Regions from separate parts of the Streptomyces sp. NBC_00466 genome, predicted to be linked through region 1. Evidence: predicted binding sites of a transcription regulator. Region 1 holds the regulator's gene; the other holds the start of a gene.
The links. The regulator HrcA, encoded in region 1, represses chaperone genes, less so after heat shock. The targets are predictions, from matches to a motif close to TTNGCACTCNGNNNNNCNGAGTGCNAA.
Positions count from the first base shown of each region.

Region 2: a site for HrcA is predicted at 4,133-4,159, ahead of OG210_RS18585 (FmdB family zinc ribbon protein). Genes of this name have one in related genera too.

Region 1 is NZ_CP107896.1:4,915,542-4,923,357, forward strand. It holds gene OG210_RS22060 (SpoIIE family protein phosphatase) at 1-1,618, shown strand, start outside; gene hemW (radical SAM family heme chaperone HemW) at 1,675-2,877, shown strand; gene OG210_RS22070 (DUF3097 domain-containing protein) at 2,920-3,756, opposite strand; gene OG210_RS22075 (MBL fold metallo-hydrolase) at 3,767-4,528, opposite strand; gene hrcA (heat-inducible transcriptional repressor HrcA) at 4,685-5,695, shown strand; gene dnaJ (molecular chaperone DnaJ) at 5,696-6,832, shown strand; gene OG210_RS22090 (nitronate monooxygenase) at 7,033-7,816, shown strand, end outside.
Region 2 is NZ_CP107896.1:4,134,369-4,142,184, forward strand. It holds partial or broken gene OG210_RS18555 (4Fe-4S dicluster domain-containing protein) at 1-182, shown strand, start outside; gene OG210_RS18560 (Rieske (2Fe-2S) protein) at 335-1,018, shown strand; gene OG210_RS18565 (DUF6755 family protein) at 1,015-1,467, shown strand; gene OG210_RS18570 (hypothetical protein) at 1,558-1,839, shown strand; gene OG210_RS18575 (RcpC/CpaB family pilus assembly protein) at 1,841-2,491, opposite strand; gene OG210_RS18580 (S-methyl-5'-thioadenosine phosphorylase) at 2,776-3,660, opposite strand; gene OG210_RS18585 (FmdB family zinc ribbon protein) at 3,752-4,123, opposite strand; partial or broken gene OG210_RS18590 (MFS transporter) at 4,433-5,680, opposite strand; gene OG210_RS18595 (potassium/proton antiporter) at 5,947-7,488, opposite strand; gene OG210_RS18600 (penicillin acylase family protein) at 7,650-7,816, shown strand, end outside.

The DNA of each region.
Region 1 (7,816 bases):
GGCAGGCGACGAGCCGCCCGCGCTGGTGATCGAGGTCTCCGACCACCACCCGTCGAGGGAGGTGCGCAACGACCCGGAGGACCACCAGGACGGCCTGCCGGAGTACGGCCGCGGGCTGCGGCTCGTCTCGTCCCTGGCCGAGGCCTGGGGCATCACCTACCGCACCGGGCTCAAGACGGTGTGGACCCGGCTGCCGCTCGACGGAGGCGACCCGCAGTCCGCCCCCGGCAGCGATCCCCGCCTCCGGCGCGGACTGCGCGCCACCGAGATCCTGGCCCCCGCGCCCCGGCACAGACAGGGCGCGGAGCGGGAGTGGAGCAGCAGCGGGGCGCTCAGCTTTCTCGCCGAGGCCTCCGAACTGCTCGCCGGGCAGTTCGACGAGGACATGATCGCCGCACTCGCCGCACAGCTCCTGGTGCCCCGGCTCGGCGACTGGTGCGCGGTCTGGCTGGACCCGGAGGCGGGCGGCCCCGGACGCAGACCGAGGCTGTCGCGGGTCTGGCACGCCCACGAGAGCCGGATCGACGAGCTGCGGGCCGTACTGGAGAAGGAGCCGCCGCAGCTGCCCGAGTCCGCGCGGGGCGGCGCGGTGGCCCTGGAATGGCCCTTCGCCGACGGGACGGCAGGCGCCGACGGCACAGCGGGCGCCGACGGGACGGTGCTCGGCTACCGGCTCCTCGCGGCCGGCCGCCCGCTGGGCACGCTGCTGCTCGGCCGGGCCGCCGGGAGGCGCGCCCACGAGGAAGTGACCGCCCTGGTGGCCGACTTCGCGCGCCGGGTCGCGCTGGCGATCGGCGCCGCGCGCCAGTACACCCGGCAGGCCACCATCAGCAGGGTCCTCCAGCGCGGCCTGCTGCCCAGCAGCGTCGCCGAGATCCCCGGCATGGACAGCGCCCTCGTCTACGAGCCGCGCGGCGAGGGCGTCGCCGGCGGCGACTTCTACGACGTCTTCCCCGGCGACAGCGCGGGCGGCCGCTGGTGCTTCGCGCTCGGCGACGTCCAGGGCAGCGGCCCGGAGGCGGCCGTCGTCACCGGACTTGCCCGCCCCTGGCTGCGGCTGCTCGCCCGCGAGGGCTACCAGGTCTCCGAGGTGCTGGACCGGCTCAACAAGCTGCTGCTCGACGACGCGATGGAGACCGCAGAGGCGGCGGCCCGGATGGTCGCGATGGCCGGCGGCCAGGAACTGCACGAGGACCCCCAGTCCCGGTTCCTCTCGCTGCTCTACGGCGAGCTGGTGCCGCTGCCCGACGGCGCCGGAGTCCGGTGCACGCTGGCCAGCGCGGGCCATCCGCTGCCACTGCTGCTGAGCCCCGACGGCACCGTACGGGCTGCCGCGGCGCCGCAGATGCTGCTCGGCGTGATCGAGGGGGTCACGTACGAGAGCGAGACGTTCGACCTGCTGCCCGGCGACACGCTGCTCTGCGTCACCGACGGCGTCACCGAGCGGCGGGCAGGACCGCGCATGTTCGACGACGGCGACGGCCTCTCGGCCGAGCTGGCGGGCTGTACGGGGCTGACCGCGCAGGGGGTCGCCGAGCGGATCAAGCAGGCCGTCTACGCGTTCGGCGTGGAGCCGCTGGACGACGACATGGCGCTCCTGGTGCTGCGGGCGGAGTAGTTCCCGGACCGGGGGACAATGGGTGCATGCCTTCCGTACTGCCCGATGGTGAGCCCATGCCCGATGACGGGGCGCTGCCCGGTCATGCCCTGGAGGGCGCGGGTGAGCGGCCGCTCGGGTTCTATCTGCACGTGCCCTACTGCGCGACGCGCTGCGGGTACTGCGACTTCAACACCTACACCGCGACCGAGCTGCGCGGCTCGGGCGGTGTGCTGGCTTCGCAGGACAACTACGCGTCGACCCTCACCGAGGAGATCAGGCTGGCCCGCAAGGTGCTCGGCGACGACCCGCGCCCGGTGAGCACGGTGTTCGTCGGCGGCGGCACACCGACCCTGCTCGACGCGGCGGACCTGGTGCGGATGCTCGCGGCGGTCCGGGACGAGTTCGGTCTCGCCGACGGCGCCGAGATCACCACCGAGGCCAACCCCGAGTCCGTCGGCCCGGAGTATCTGGCCACGCTGCGGGCCGGAGGCTTCAACCGGATCTCGTTCGGGATGCAGAGCGCGCGGCAGCACGTCCTGAGGATCCTCGACCGCACCCACACCCCGGGCAGGCCCGAGGCGTGCGTCGCCGAGGCGCGCGCCGCGGGCTTCGAGCACGTCAATCTGGACCTGATCTACGGCACGCCAGGCGAGTCCGACGACGACTGGCGGGCCTCGCTCTCGGCGGCGGTCGGCGCCGGTCCCGACCACATCTCCGCGTACGCGCTCATCGTCGAGGAGGGCACCCAGCTGGCCCGCCGGATCCGGCGCGGCGAGGTGCCGATGACGGACGACGACGAGCACGCGGACCGCTATCTGATCGCGGACTCGGTCCTGGCCGACGCGGGGTTCTCCTGGTACGAGGTCTCCAACTGGTCCACCACCGACGCGGGCCGCTGCCTGCACAACGAGCTCTACTGGCGCGGCGCGGACTGGTGGGGCGCGGGCCCCGGCGCGCACAGCCACATCGGCGGCGTGCGCTGGTGGAACGTGAAGCACCCCGGCGCGTACGCGGCGGCCCTGGCGGCCGGGAAGTCACCCGGTGCGGGCCGGGAGATCCTGCCCGCGGAGGACCGCCGGGTGGAACGCATCCTGCTGGAACTGCGCCTCCGCGACGGCTGCCCGCTCTCCATCCTGGCCCCGGCGGGCCTGGCCGCGTCCCGGCGCGCCCTGTCGGACGGGCTGCTCGATGCGGCGGCGTACGAGGCGGGGCGGGCGGTGCTCACCCTGCGGGGGCGGCTGCTGGCCGATGCGGTGGTGCGGGATCTGGTGGACTGAGGCGGCGCCGGCCGCACGGGGCTCCGCCCCGGACCCCGCTCCTCAAACGCCGGAGGGGCTTGAATCTTCCGGCGCCGTCACGAAGTCGATCAGTTCCTCGACCCGGCCCAGCAGCGCGGGCTCCAGGTCCCGGTAGGAGCGCACCCCCGACAGGATCCGCTGCCAGGCGGCACCGGTGTTCTCCGGCCAGCCCAGCGCCCGGCACACACCCGTCTTCCAGTCCTGCCCGCGCGGTACGGCCGGCCACCCGGCGATGCCCACCGACGACGGCTTCACGGCCTCCCAGACGTCGATGTAGGGGTGCCCCACCACCAGCGCGTGGTCGCTGGAGACCTCCGCCGCGATACGGGACTCCTTCGAGCCCGGGACCAGGTGGTCGACCAGCACCCCGAGCCGCGCGTCCGCCGCCGGGCCGAACTCCGCGACGATCGCGGGCAGATCGTCGATGCCCCCCAGATACTCGACGACGACGCCCTCGATCCGCAGGTCGTCGCCCCACACCCGCTCGACCAGCTCCGCGTCGTGCCGCCCCTCGACGTAGAGCCGCCCGGCCCGCGCGACCCGGGCCCGCGCACCGGGCACCGCCAGCGAACCGGATGCCGTCCGGTTGGTGCGCTGGGGCGCCGCCGCGGGGCGTACGAGAGTGACCGGACGCCCCTCCAGCAGGAAGCCGCGCGGACCCATCGGGAACACCCGGTGCTTGCCGAAGCGGTCCTCCAGCGTGACCGTCGGCCCCTCGGCCGTCTTCTCACAGCGGATCACCGCACCGCAGAACCCGGTGGCGATCTCCTCGACCACCAGATCGGGCTCGGCCGCGACCTCGCGGGCGGGCGTCTGCTTCTTCCACGGCGGCGTGAAGTCGGGGCTGTAGCTGCGCATTCCGCAGACGCTACGACACCCCGGAGCGCGCTGCCAGCACATCACGCTGAGCGCGGACGAACGCGGCGTCGACCACGGCCCCGTGCCCCGGTACGTACAGCGCGTCCTCACCGCCCAGTGCCAGCAGCCGGTCCAGCGCCGCGGGCCAGCGGGCGGGCATCGCGTCCGGGCCCGCCTGCGGCTCGCCCGACTCCTCGACCAGGTCGCCGCAGAAGACGACGTCGCGGTCGCCCGCGCCGTCCCCGGGGCCGGCCTCCTGCCCGCCCGGGACGAGCAGCGCCAGGTCGTGGCCGGTGTGCCCGGGGCCGCAGTTCACCAGGGTGACCCGGCGGCCGCCCAGGTCAAGGGTCAGCTCCCCGGAGACCGGATGGTGCGGAGCGACCAGATGGGCCACCGCGTCGGCGGCCTCCGCCGCCGGGACGCCGTGGCGCACCGCGTCCTGGCGCAGCGCGTCGGCGCCGCGCGAGCCCCGGGTGAGCAGCGCCTCCGCGCCCACCGCTCCGTAGACCTGGACACCCGCGAACACGGCGGTGCCCAGCACATGGTCGAAGTGCGGGTGGCTCAGCGCGATGTGCGTCACCCGGCGGCCCAGCACCGCCTCCGCGCGCATCCGGATCTCCCGGCCCTCGCGCAGCGTCGCCCCCGTGTCGAAGAGCAGCGCACCGTACCGGCCCGCCACGAGCCCGGCCGTCGCGTCCCAGCGGGGGAGACGGCACCGGCCCACGCCCGCCGCCAGGTGTTCCCAGCCGGAGTCTTCCCAAGTGGCGTCCATACAGCGACGCTATCCCGGTCGGCGGACACCGGCGCGACCGCGCGACGGGCCGCCCTTGCCAGCGGTGAACCTCTCCGCCGTACACTGGGACGCTGCTGGCACTCGAACATTCCGAGTGCCAGGCAGGCCCGGATCGACAGCTGGAGGTGTGCGCGGGTGCTCAGCGAACGCAGACTCGAAGTGTTGCGCGCCATCGTCCAGGACTATGTGGGCACCGAGGAGCCGGTCGGCTCCAAGGCGCTCACCGAGCGGCACCGGCTCGGTGTGTCACCGGCCACCGTCCGCAACGACATGGCGGCCCTGGAGGACGAGGGTTTCATCGCCCAGCCGCACACGAGCGCGGGCCGCATCCCCACCGACAAGGGCTACCGGCTGTTCGTCGACCGGCTCGCGGGCGTCAAGCCCCTCTCGTCGCCCGAGCGGCGCGCCATCCAGAACTTCATGGACGGCGCCGTCGACCTCGACGACGTGGTGGGCCGCACCGTGCGGCTCCTCGCCCAGCTCACCCGGCAGGTCGCCGTGGTGCAGTACCCGTCGCTGACCCGTTCCACGGTGCGGCACGTGGAGCTGCTGGCGCTGGCCCCGGCCCGGCTGATGCTCGTGCTGATCACGGACACCGGACGGGTCGAGCAGCGCATGATCGACTGCCCGGCGCCGTTCGGTGAGACATCTCTCGCCGACCTCCGTGCCCGGCTCAACAGCCGGGTGGTGGGGCGCCGCTTCGCGGACGTACCACAATTGGTGCAGGACCTTCCCGAGTCCTTCGAGCAGGAAGACCGGGGTACGGTTTCCACGGTGCTCGCGACCTTGCTGGAAACGCTGGTCGAGGAGACCGAAGAACGGCTGATGATCGGCGGAACCGCCAATCTGACGCGATTCGGACATGACTTCCCACTGACCATCAGGCCGGTGCTGGAAGCGCTTGAGGAGCAGGTCGTGCTGCTCAAGCTGCTCGGTGAGGACTCGGGCATGACCGTACGCATCGGGCATGAGAATGCCCACGAGGGCCTGACGTCCACATCGGTCGTCGCCGTCGGCTACGGTTCGGGCGACGAGGCAGTCGCCAAACTCGGCGTGGTCGGACCGACCCGCATGGACTACCCCGGAACGATGGGAGCGGTACGCGCAGTGGCACGTTACGTCGGACAGATCCTGGCGGAGTCGTAAGTGGCCACGGACTATTACGCCGTTCTCGGCGTGCGCCGCGACGCTTCCCAGGACGAGATCAAGAAGGCATTCCGGCGATTGGCGCGCGAGCTCCACCCGGACGTCAATCCCGATCCCAAGACGCAGGAACGCTTCAAGGAGATCAACGCCGCCTACGAGGTGTTGTCGGACCCGCAGAAGAAGCAGGTCTACGACCTCGGCGGCGACCCGCTCTCGCAGGCGGGCGGCGGCGGAGCCGGCGGCTTCGGCCAGGGCGGCTTCGGCAACTTCTCGGACATCATGGACGCCTTCTTCGGTACGGCGTCCCAGCGCGGGCCGAGGTCGCGTACGCGGCGCGGCCAGGACGCGATGATCCGGCTGGAGATCGACCTCAACGAGTCGGCCTTCGGCACCACGAAGGACATCCAGGTCGACACCGCTGTGGTCTGTACGACCTGCAGCGGCGAGGGAGCGGCCCCCGGCACCTCGGCCCAGACCTGCGACATGTGCCGCGGCCGCGGTGAGGTCTCGCAGGTCACCCGGTCCTTCCTGGGCCAGGTCATGACCTCGCGGCCGTGCCCGCAGTGCCAGGGCTTCGGTACGGTCGTGCCGACCCCGTGCCCCGAGTGCGCGGGCGACGGGCGCATCCGCTCCCGCCGCACGCTGACGGTGAAGATCCCGGCCGGTGTCGACAACGGCACCCGCATCCAGCTCGCGGGCGAGGGCGAGGTCGGCCCGGGCGGCGGCCCCGCCGGCGACCTGTACGTCGAGATCCACGAGCTGCCGCACGCGGTCTTCCAGCGGCGCGGCGACGATCTGCACTGCACGGTGACGGTTCCCATGACGGCGGCCGCACTCGGTACGAAGGTGCCGCTGGAGACACTGGACGCGCTGGAGGAGGTCGACATCCGGCCGGGCACGCAGTCCGGCCAGTCGATCCCGATGCACCAGCGCGGCATCACGCATCTGCGCGGCGGCGGCCGCGGTGACCTGATCGTGCATGTCGAGGTGCTCACCCCGACGAAGATGGACGCCGAACAGGAGCGACTGCTGCGGGAGTTCGCCAAAATGCGCGGCGAGGAACGCCCGACCGGCCAGTTCCAGCCCGGTCAGCAGGGGCTGTTCTCGCGGCTGAAGGACGCGTTCAACGGGCGGTAGCGGGTGCCTTTCTGCTGGGGGCCGGGGGTCGTCCCCCGGGTGGATGCAGTCAGCCCGGTCAGCAGGGGCTGTTCTCGCGGCCGAAGGATGCGTTCAACGGGCGGTAGCCCAGGGCGGTGCTTCCCCCCAGGGAACGCACTCACCGGACCGCTGCCCGGCGCCGATTCGGTGCGGTGCGGAGGACATGGCACGATGCGGTCATGTCCTCCGTACTCGCCGATCTCTGCCGATATCCGATCGTGCAGGCACCCATGGCGGGCGGTGCTTCGGGCCCGCAGCTCGCCGCAGCCGTCTCCGAGGCCGGTGGCCTCGGGTTCCTCGCCGCCGGGTACAAGACCGCGGACGGCATGTACGAGGAGATCAAGCAGCTGCGCGGGCTGACCTCCCTGCCCTTCGGTGTGAACCTGTTCATGCCGCAGTCCGAACACCCCGATCCGGCCGCCGTCGAGGTCTACAGCCACCAGCTCGCAGGTGAGTCCACCTGGTACGAGACGCCCCTCGGCGACGTCCACGGCAGCTCGGACGACGGGTACGAGGCCAAACTCGCCGTCCTGCTCGACGACCCCGTCCCGGTGGTCTCCTTCACCTTCGGCTGTCCCTCCCGCGATGTGCTCGACGCCTTCGACCGGGTCGACACCTTCACCATCGTCACCGTCACCACCGCCGAGGAGGCGCAGACCGCCCAGTGGTGCGGCGCCGACGCGGTCTGTGTGCAGGGCATCGAGGCGGGCGGCCACCAGGGCACACACCGCGACGACCCGCAGAACGACGGCACGGGCATCGGCGTGCTGTCGCTCATCACGCAGGTACGGGAGACCGTGCAGCTGCCGGTCCTCGCGGCCGGCGGGCTGATGCGCGGCTCGCAGATCGCGGCGGTCCTCGCGGCGGGCGCGGAGGCGGCGCAGCTCGGTACGGCCTTCCTGGTGTGCCCGGAGTCCGGGGCGAACAGGCTGCACAAGCAGGCCCTGACCAACCCGCTCTTCG
Region 2 (7,816 bases), 780 kb from region 1:
TGTTCTACGGAACGCTGGAGGAGCTCCAGGCGGAGCGCCCCGGTGTCCAGGTGGCCGACTCCTTCGCGTTCGGCGATGTCGTGGTCAAGACCGGTGTCGCGATGGTGGTCCCCGCCGAGAAGGTCCAGTGGCCGGTGCCGGGCGGGCTTCCTGTTGTCGAGGTCAATGGAGTCGATGTGAGAGAGACACCGGGTGTCGGTGGCTCCGGTGGTGCCCGTGGGGTCATGGGGTCCAGTCCTGTTTGTGGGGTTGTCGGTTCCAGTGGTTCTGATGGTGTCGGTGGTTCGGGCGGGTCCGACGGTGCCGGTGGCGCGGGGAGCGGGGACGGCGGGCGATGAGCGTCACCCAGCAGCCGCCCGGTCAGCAGCCGCCGGGCCAGTCATCGTCGGGCGGTGACTCGATGGACAACGGCGGGGCCCGTGAGGCGCTGCACGACCGGATCAGCGCGGACTCGCTCACCACGCGCCGCGACTATCTGCGGATCGTCACCACTGTCTCCGGGGGCCTCGCCGTCGGTGGCCTCGGTGCCGCCGGGGGAGTGCTGAAGCGGCACGGCGACAGCGGGACCGCTCCCACCCCCAAGAAGGTCACCGACCAGTTGCAGCCAGGAGAGTCCGTCGCCTTCCGCTTTCCCGGCGACGAGGACCGCGCCGTGGCCGTACGTCTCGCGGACGGCACCCTCGCCGGGTACTCCGCCGTCTGCACCCACCTCGCCTGCGCCGTTCTGTGGCGCAAGGACCGCGGTGCCGAGGGCGAGCTCTACTGCCCCTGCCACGAGGGCATCTTCGACGCCCGGACCGGCGAGGTCACCGCCGGTCCGCCTCCTCGGGGACTGCCCCGGGTGCTGCTCGTGGAGAGAGACGACGGCAGTGTATGGGCTCTTGCCACGGCCCGCTCCGGCGAGGACATCAAGCACGCGGTGTGCCGGCAGTTCAAGGACTCGGAGCCGGAGTCGACCGCGCGGATCGGCTGTCCCGGTGCGACGGGTGCCACACGTGAGCGTGGGGAGCAGACATGAGCGACCAGGCACCGCAGCCCGAACCACCGCAGTCCAAACCAGCGCAGTCCGACCCACGACAGCCCGGCTCACCGCAGCCCGACTCACCACAGCCCGAGCCGCCCCGCCCCGAGTACCGGCCGGGCAGTGCTCAGCCCCGCCTCAACCGGCCGCTCGCCGAACGCTATCCGCAGATCCGCGCCACCAGCGGGTACGGCGACCCGCGGATCCGGCACACCGGCCCCGGCCCCGGCGCGGGGAGCGAACAGGAGCCTGAACGCTCCTCCAAGCTGACCGCCCGGCTCGTCCTGGCGATGACGGTCGTGATCGGCCAGCTCTGGGCGCTCACGATCACCGTCAACGAGTGGATGGAGGGAAACACGGGCACCGCCTGGTGGGGCGCCGGTTTCCTCTGTCTGTCGTTTCTGGTGGTGCTCGGGCTCTGGCGCCTCGACCCGAAGGACCGGTGAAGGGCAAGGCGGGCGACGGGCCACACGTGGCGTAGGCCCTGGTGGGGGCAGGCGGAGCCGCACGACGGCCGGGCGCCGTACCCTTGCGCTATGACCACTGCCCCCGCTTCCGGCCCCGGCCCCCGTGACGACGAGGACCGCGACCCTGCGGCCCCCTCCGGCGCGACGCCGCCGGAGTCCGGGCCGAAGCCCACGTCCAAGCCGGTGTCCAAGCCCACGCCCAAGCCGGTGTCCAAGCTGGTCTTCGACGATCCGCTCGACCAGCAGTCCCCGGACGACACGGACCACGGCTGGGGCGACCAGCCGTCCGCCGGGAGCAGTGCCTCGGATCTGGCCCGCTTCCTCGACGAGAAGCCGCCGCACCACATCTGATTCAGCACAGGGTCACCGCCAGTTCCGACGTGGCTCCGGCGCCTGCCAGCGCGGTCGCCGTCGAGCGGGGCACAGCGAGGACGACGAGCGCTCCGGCGTCGGGGGAAGCGTCGCCCGGGGCGCTCGCATCCGGCACGTCCTTCACCCGGACCCCCGTCGCGACCACCCGCGCCGCCCGGGCCCTTCCCGGCGGACCCGACCCCGCCGAAGCGCCGTCGGGTGAGGCATCACCGGCCGAGGCATCACCGATCGCGATGACATCCACGTGGTCGCCCGGGGCCAGCAGCCGTACGGTCGCCGCGTCGGCAATCCGTACCGGCGCGTACACCGGCGTGGACACCGGAGCTGCGCGGTCCGAGGCCGCAGCGGCGCCCGGCGCACGGGCCCGGACGTCCGCTGCCTCGTCTGCCGTCCCGTCCGCCGCCCCGTGCTGCTCGGCGCCGGCCCGGACGCCGGCCGGGGGCTCCGCGCCCCCGGCGTCGCGTGGCGCCCAGGCAGCCAGGGCGGCAGCCGCGAGAACCAGCCCCGCCACCACCGTCCGGCGCCATCGCCCCAGAGCCCGCCGGATACGGTGCCGTCCCGGGCGCACCCGCAGCGGGGCGAACGTCGGCACTCCGCGCGGCTCGGGCGCGGACACGACCGGTACGGGCATGGGGATCAAGGCAACCACCGCCTGGTGAAGAGGAGTCTGGGGCGAACTCCTCCCACGATCCGGCGTTCCGCGACATCCTGCTGAGAGCTGTGGATTACCCGCGAGTTGTGGACAACCCACTCACCCGCGGTCCCCCACAAGCCAACCCGCCCCACCCCTCAGGACCCGCCCCACCCCTCAGGACCCGCCCCGCCCCTCAGGACCCGCCCACCCCTCAGGACCCGCCCGCCCCTCAGCTCCGAACCTCGCCGCCCCTCGGGCCAGCTGGGTTCAGTACCCACCCCTCAGGGCAGCTTGATCCCCGGGTCGACGCCGTCCAGCGCACGCGCACAGTGACACTCCTCCGACTGCTCCGCAGGCAACCCGGCCACCGCGTCGAAGAGCACCGTGCGCAGCCGGTCCACATTGGCGGCGAAGACCGTCAGCACCTCGTCGTGGGAGACGCCATCTCCTGCCTCGGCCCCCGCGTCCAGGTCCGTGACCAGCGTCATCGACGTGTAGCAGAGCCCCAGTTCGCGGGCGAGGGCCGCCTCGGGGTGCCCGGTCATGCCCACGACGGACCAGCCCATCGCCGCATGCCAGCGCGACTCGGCCCTGGTCGAGAACCGCGGCCCCTCGATGACGACCAGAGTCCCGCCGTCCACCGGCTCCCACTCCTGCCCGCGCGCCGCCGCGAGGGCGGCCTTGCGGCCGACACGGCAGTACGGGTCGGCCAGCGACACGTGCACCACGTTCGGAATGCTGCCGTCCGGCAGGGCCTGACCGTCGTAGTACGTCTGCGGGCGCGCCTTCGTACGGTCCACCATCTGGTCCGGTACGAGCAGCGTCCCCGGCCCGTACTCCGGCCGCAGCCCGCCCACCGCACACGGGCCGAGCACCTGCCGTACGCCCACGGACCGCAACGCCCAGAGGTTCGCCCGGTAGTTGATGAGGTGCGGGGGCAGATGGTGGCCGCGCCCGTGCCGGGGGAGGAACGCCACCCGGCGCCCGGCGATCTCACCGAGGAACAGGGAGTCGCTCGGCTTCCCGTACGGGGTGTCCACCGCGACCTCGGTCACGTCCTCCAGGAAGGAGTAGAAGCCGGAGCCGCCGATGACCCCGATGTCCGCTGTGGGGGCCGCGGTGTCTCCCGCGGTTGCCTGGTCTGCCGAGTTCGCCACATTCACCATGCCGGTCACACTATCCGGGGGACCGGACGTGCCCCGGACACACCGGAATCCCCACCGTCGGACGACGGCAGGGTTTCCGGGAAAACCGGTATCAGGCGGCCGAGCTGCCGCTGGAGGAGCTGCTCGACGACGAAGCCGACGATGCCGAGCCGGCCGACTTCGAGGCACCCGCCTTCGCGTCGGAGCCCGAAGAGCCGGACGAACTCGAAGAGCCCGAGGACGAGTCCGACGAGGACGACGACGAACCGGTGGGCTTGGAAGACGCCGCCGTGCTGCTCGACGAGGAGCCGCGGCTGTCGTTCCGGTAGAAACCCGAGCCCTTGAAGACGATGCCGACCGCCGAGAACACCTTTTTCAGGCGTCCATCACAGCTTGGGCATACGGTCAGGGCGTCATCGGTGAACTTCTGCACCGCCTCGAGGCCCTCGCTGCATTCGGTGCACTGATACTGATAGGTCGGCACTTGCTCCTCCTGGCACTCTCACTCAGTGAGTGCTAACGACGTTCTATAGTGACGTATTCCGCTGGATCAGTCCACTGAGACCGGCACTCGGTGACCCATCCCACGCCCTGTGCCGCGCTTGATGCCGCGCCGTATGCCGCGGCCGGCGTCCCGCGCGGTGTCGTATTCCGCGCCTTCCGGACCACCTTCCCGGCCTTCCGGACCACCTTCCCGCCCTTCCGGACGGCCGTCCCTGTCGACGGTGCTCACTGCTCCGACGGCCGATTCCACGCCCTGCTCCGAGCCCTGCTCCGAGCCCGGTTCCGAGTCGTGTCCCGCGCCCTGCTTCGCCCCCGGTCCCGCGTCGCGCGGCGTCAGCCGCGACCGCAGGGCCAGCAGGGTGAGCAGCGCCAGTACGGTGCCGCCCATCGGCACCAGGAACCCGGCGCTGGAGCTGAACGCGTCGGTCAGCTCGCCCGCCACCGAGACGGCCGCGGCCTGTCCCAGTGCCACCGAACCGGTCAGCCAGGTGAAGGCCTCGGTGCGCGCCGAATTCGGCACCAGCGTGTCCACCAGGGTGTATCCGCTGATCAGCGCGGGTGCGATGCAGAGTCCGACCAGCAGTCCGAGTCCCGCGATGAGCGGCACCGTGTGCATCGCCCAGAGCCCGGAAGCGGTGACGGCCAGCGCGGTGTACGCCACCAGCAGCCGGGACTTCGGCCCGATCTTCCAGGCGACGGCCCCGCAGACGATGCCCGCGAGCATGTTGCCCGCGGCGAAGACCCCGTACAGCACACCGTTCACACCGGGCCGGCCGATCTCCTCGGCGAACGCGGTCAGCGAGACCTGCATACCGCCGAACACCGCGCCGATCCCGAGGAACGCCACGGCGAGCACCCGTACGCCCGGCACCGACAGCGCGGAGACGTGCCGCTCGGAAGTCCGGCCGTTGGCACGTACCCGGACGGCGGGCTGGGTCCGGCGCTGCGCCGCGAAGACGAGGCCGCCGATCAGGGTCAGCGCGGCTTCGGTGATCAGCCCGGCCGCCGGGTGGATACCGGTGCACAGCGCGGTCGTCAGCACCGGGCCGATGACGAAGGTGAACTCGTCCGTCACGGATTCGAAGGCGGCCGCCGTCGACATGAGGGGCGAGCCCTCCAGCTTCGCGGCCCAGCGGGCCCGGACCATCGGGCCGACCTGCGGTACCGAAGCACCGGTCGGCACAGCGGCGATGAACAGCGCCCACAGCGGGGCGCCCGCCAGCGCGAGCACCGTCAGGGTCACCACCGAAGCGGCGTGCACGAGGACACCGGGGAAGAGCACCGCGCGCTGGCCGAGCCGGTCGGCGAGCTTGCCGCTCTGCGGCGCGAACAGCGCCATGGAGACACCCGTCACAGCGGCGACGATGCCGGCGTTGCCGTACGACCCCGTCGTGTGCTGCACCAGCAGCACGATGCCGATGGTCAGCATCGCGAAGGGCTGCCGCGCGGCGAAACCGGGCAGCAGGAACGTCCATGCGCCAGGTGTGCGCAACAACTGCCCGTACCCCGGACGGGTCTCGGAGACCGTGGACACCACGGCCTGGCCTTTCTGCCGCCTGGTAGCGCTCCCCTTGTCGTACGGGCATACGGAGGCATGCGTACGGGAGCTGCCGAGAGCTGTCCTCTTGCGCGGAACTGCGGTAGGCCGGGCCGTTTCGTCGTGCGGAACACCTGCGCGGATACCGCGCACGCACCGCGACGGGGGTGCCTCGACCGCCATACGGTCGCGCCAGCTCTGCATCAGGCAGAGTTGGTCGATCAGGTCAATCAAGTCAATCGGGTCGAGCCGGCAAGCCAGCCGGGTCAAGCCGATCGGTTCATGGTACCGCTACTCGCGAGCCATCCCGCCAGCTTTCCGCCCTGGCCGATCGCCCGCAGCCGTGCCTCGGCCGCGTCGCGCACCGGATCGGTCGCCACCACGAGCAGTTCGTCCCCGCGCCGCAGCACCGTCGAGGGCAGCGGTACGAAGCTCGTGCCGTCCCGGACGACCAGGGTGACGGCGGCGCCCTTGGGCAGCCGCAGCTCGCCGACCTCGACGCCGTGCATCCGGGACTTCGCCGGGATCGCCACGGACAGCAGATGCCCGCGCAGCCGCTCAAGGGGCGCCGACTCGATGCCCAGGTCCGCCGCGGCGTCGGCGCCCTCGCCGAGACTGAGCTTCCTGGCCAGCCAGGGGAGCGTCGGCCCCTGCACCAGTGTGTAGACGACGACGAGCACGAAGACGATGTTGAAGACCCGGGAGCTGCCGTCGATACCGGACACCATCGGGATGGTCGCCAGGATGACGGGGACGGCTCCGCGCAGCCCGGCCCACGACATCAGGGTCTGCTCCTGCCAGGGCACCCGGAACGGCGCCAGGCTCAGCAGTACGGAGACCGGCCGCGCCACCATCGTCAGGACCAGGCCCACGATCACCGCGGGCCAGAAGTCGCTGCCCAGCTCGTGCGGGCTCACCAGCAGGCCGAGCAGGACGAACATGCCGATCTGGGCGATCCAGCCGAGCCCCTCGGCGAACCCGCGGGTGGCCGGCCAGTGCGGCAGCTTGGCGTTGCCGAGCAGCATCGCGGCGAGGTAGACGGCGAGGAATCCACTGCCGTGCGCGATGGCACCGGCCGCGTACGCCGTGATCGCGATGGCCATCACGGCGATCGGGTAGAGGCCGGAGGCGGGCAGCGCGACATGGCGCAGCCCCCACGACCCGAGCCAGCCGACGGCGAGGCCGATCGAGGCACCGATCGCCAGCTCCAGGGCGATCTCGCCGATCAGTACGTACCAGTGCTCGACAGGTCCGGCCGTCGAGAACGCGATGACCAGGATCACCACTGGGGCGTCGTTGAAGCCGGACTCGGCCTCCAGTACACCCGTGATCCGGGCCGGCAGGGGCACCTTGCGCAGGACGGAGAAGACCGCGGCGGCGTCGGTGGACGACACCACGGCGCCGATGATCAGGGCCTGGCGCCAGTCGAGACCGACCAGGTAGTGCGCGCCGGCGGCGGTGATCCCCACGCTCACCGCGACGCCGGCCGTCGACAGCACGACGGCCATCGGCAGGACCGGCTTGATCTCTTTCCACTTGGTGCCGAGCCCGCCCTCGGCCAGGATCACGACCAGCGCGGCGTAGCCGATCACCTGGGTCATCTCGACGTTGTCGAACTTGACGTTGAAGATGCCGTCCTGGCCTATCGCCATCCCGATGCCGAGATACAGCAGCAGGCTGGGGAGGCCGCTGCGCGACGAGATGCGTACGGCGGCCACGGCGATCAGCAGGACGAGTGAGCAGATCAGCAGGAGATCGTTGAGATGGTGGACAGTCAGTGGCCCGTTCCTTCCCTCGTACGCCTGCAGTTACTTCGTTACCCTACCTAATCCTTGACGGTTCCTTGACGCTTCGCTTACGTGTGCGATGCAGCTGGGGATACCGCGTCCTTGATGCACAGGCGCTGCGCCTATGGTTGCTCCAGCGCTCCGTCGGACCTACAGACCACCCTGCCCCTCGAAGGACAGCGATGCCCGCCGCCACCACCACAGCCGCCCCTTCCGGCACGAAATCCGGCACGAATTCCCGTAAGAAGAAAGGGCATCGCGCCAGGCTGATCGTGATCGTCGTGGTGCTGGCGCTCGTCGCGGGCATCGGGTACGGGGCGTACTGGGGTGTGAGCACCGTGCGGGCGTC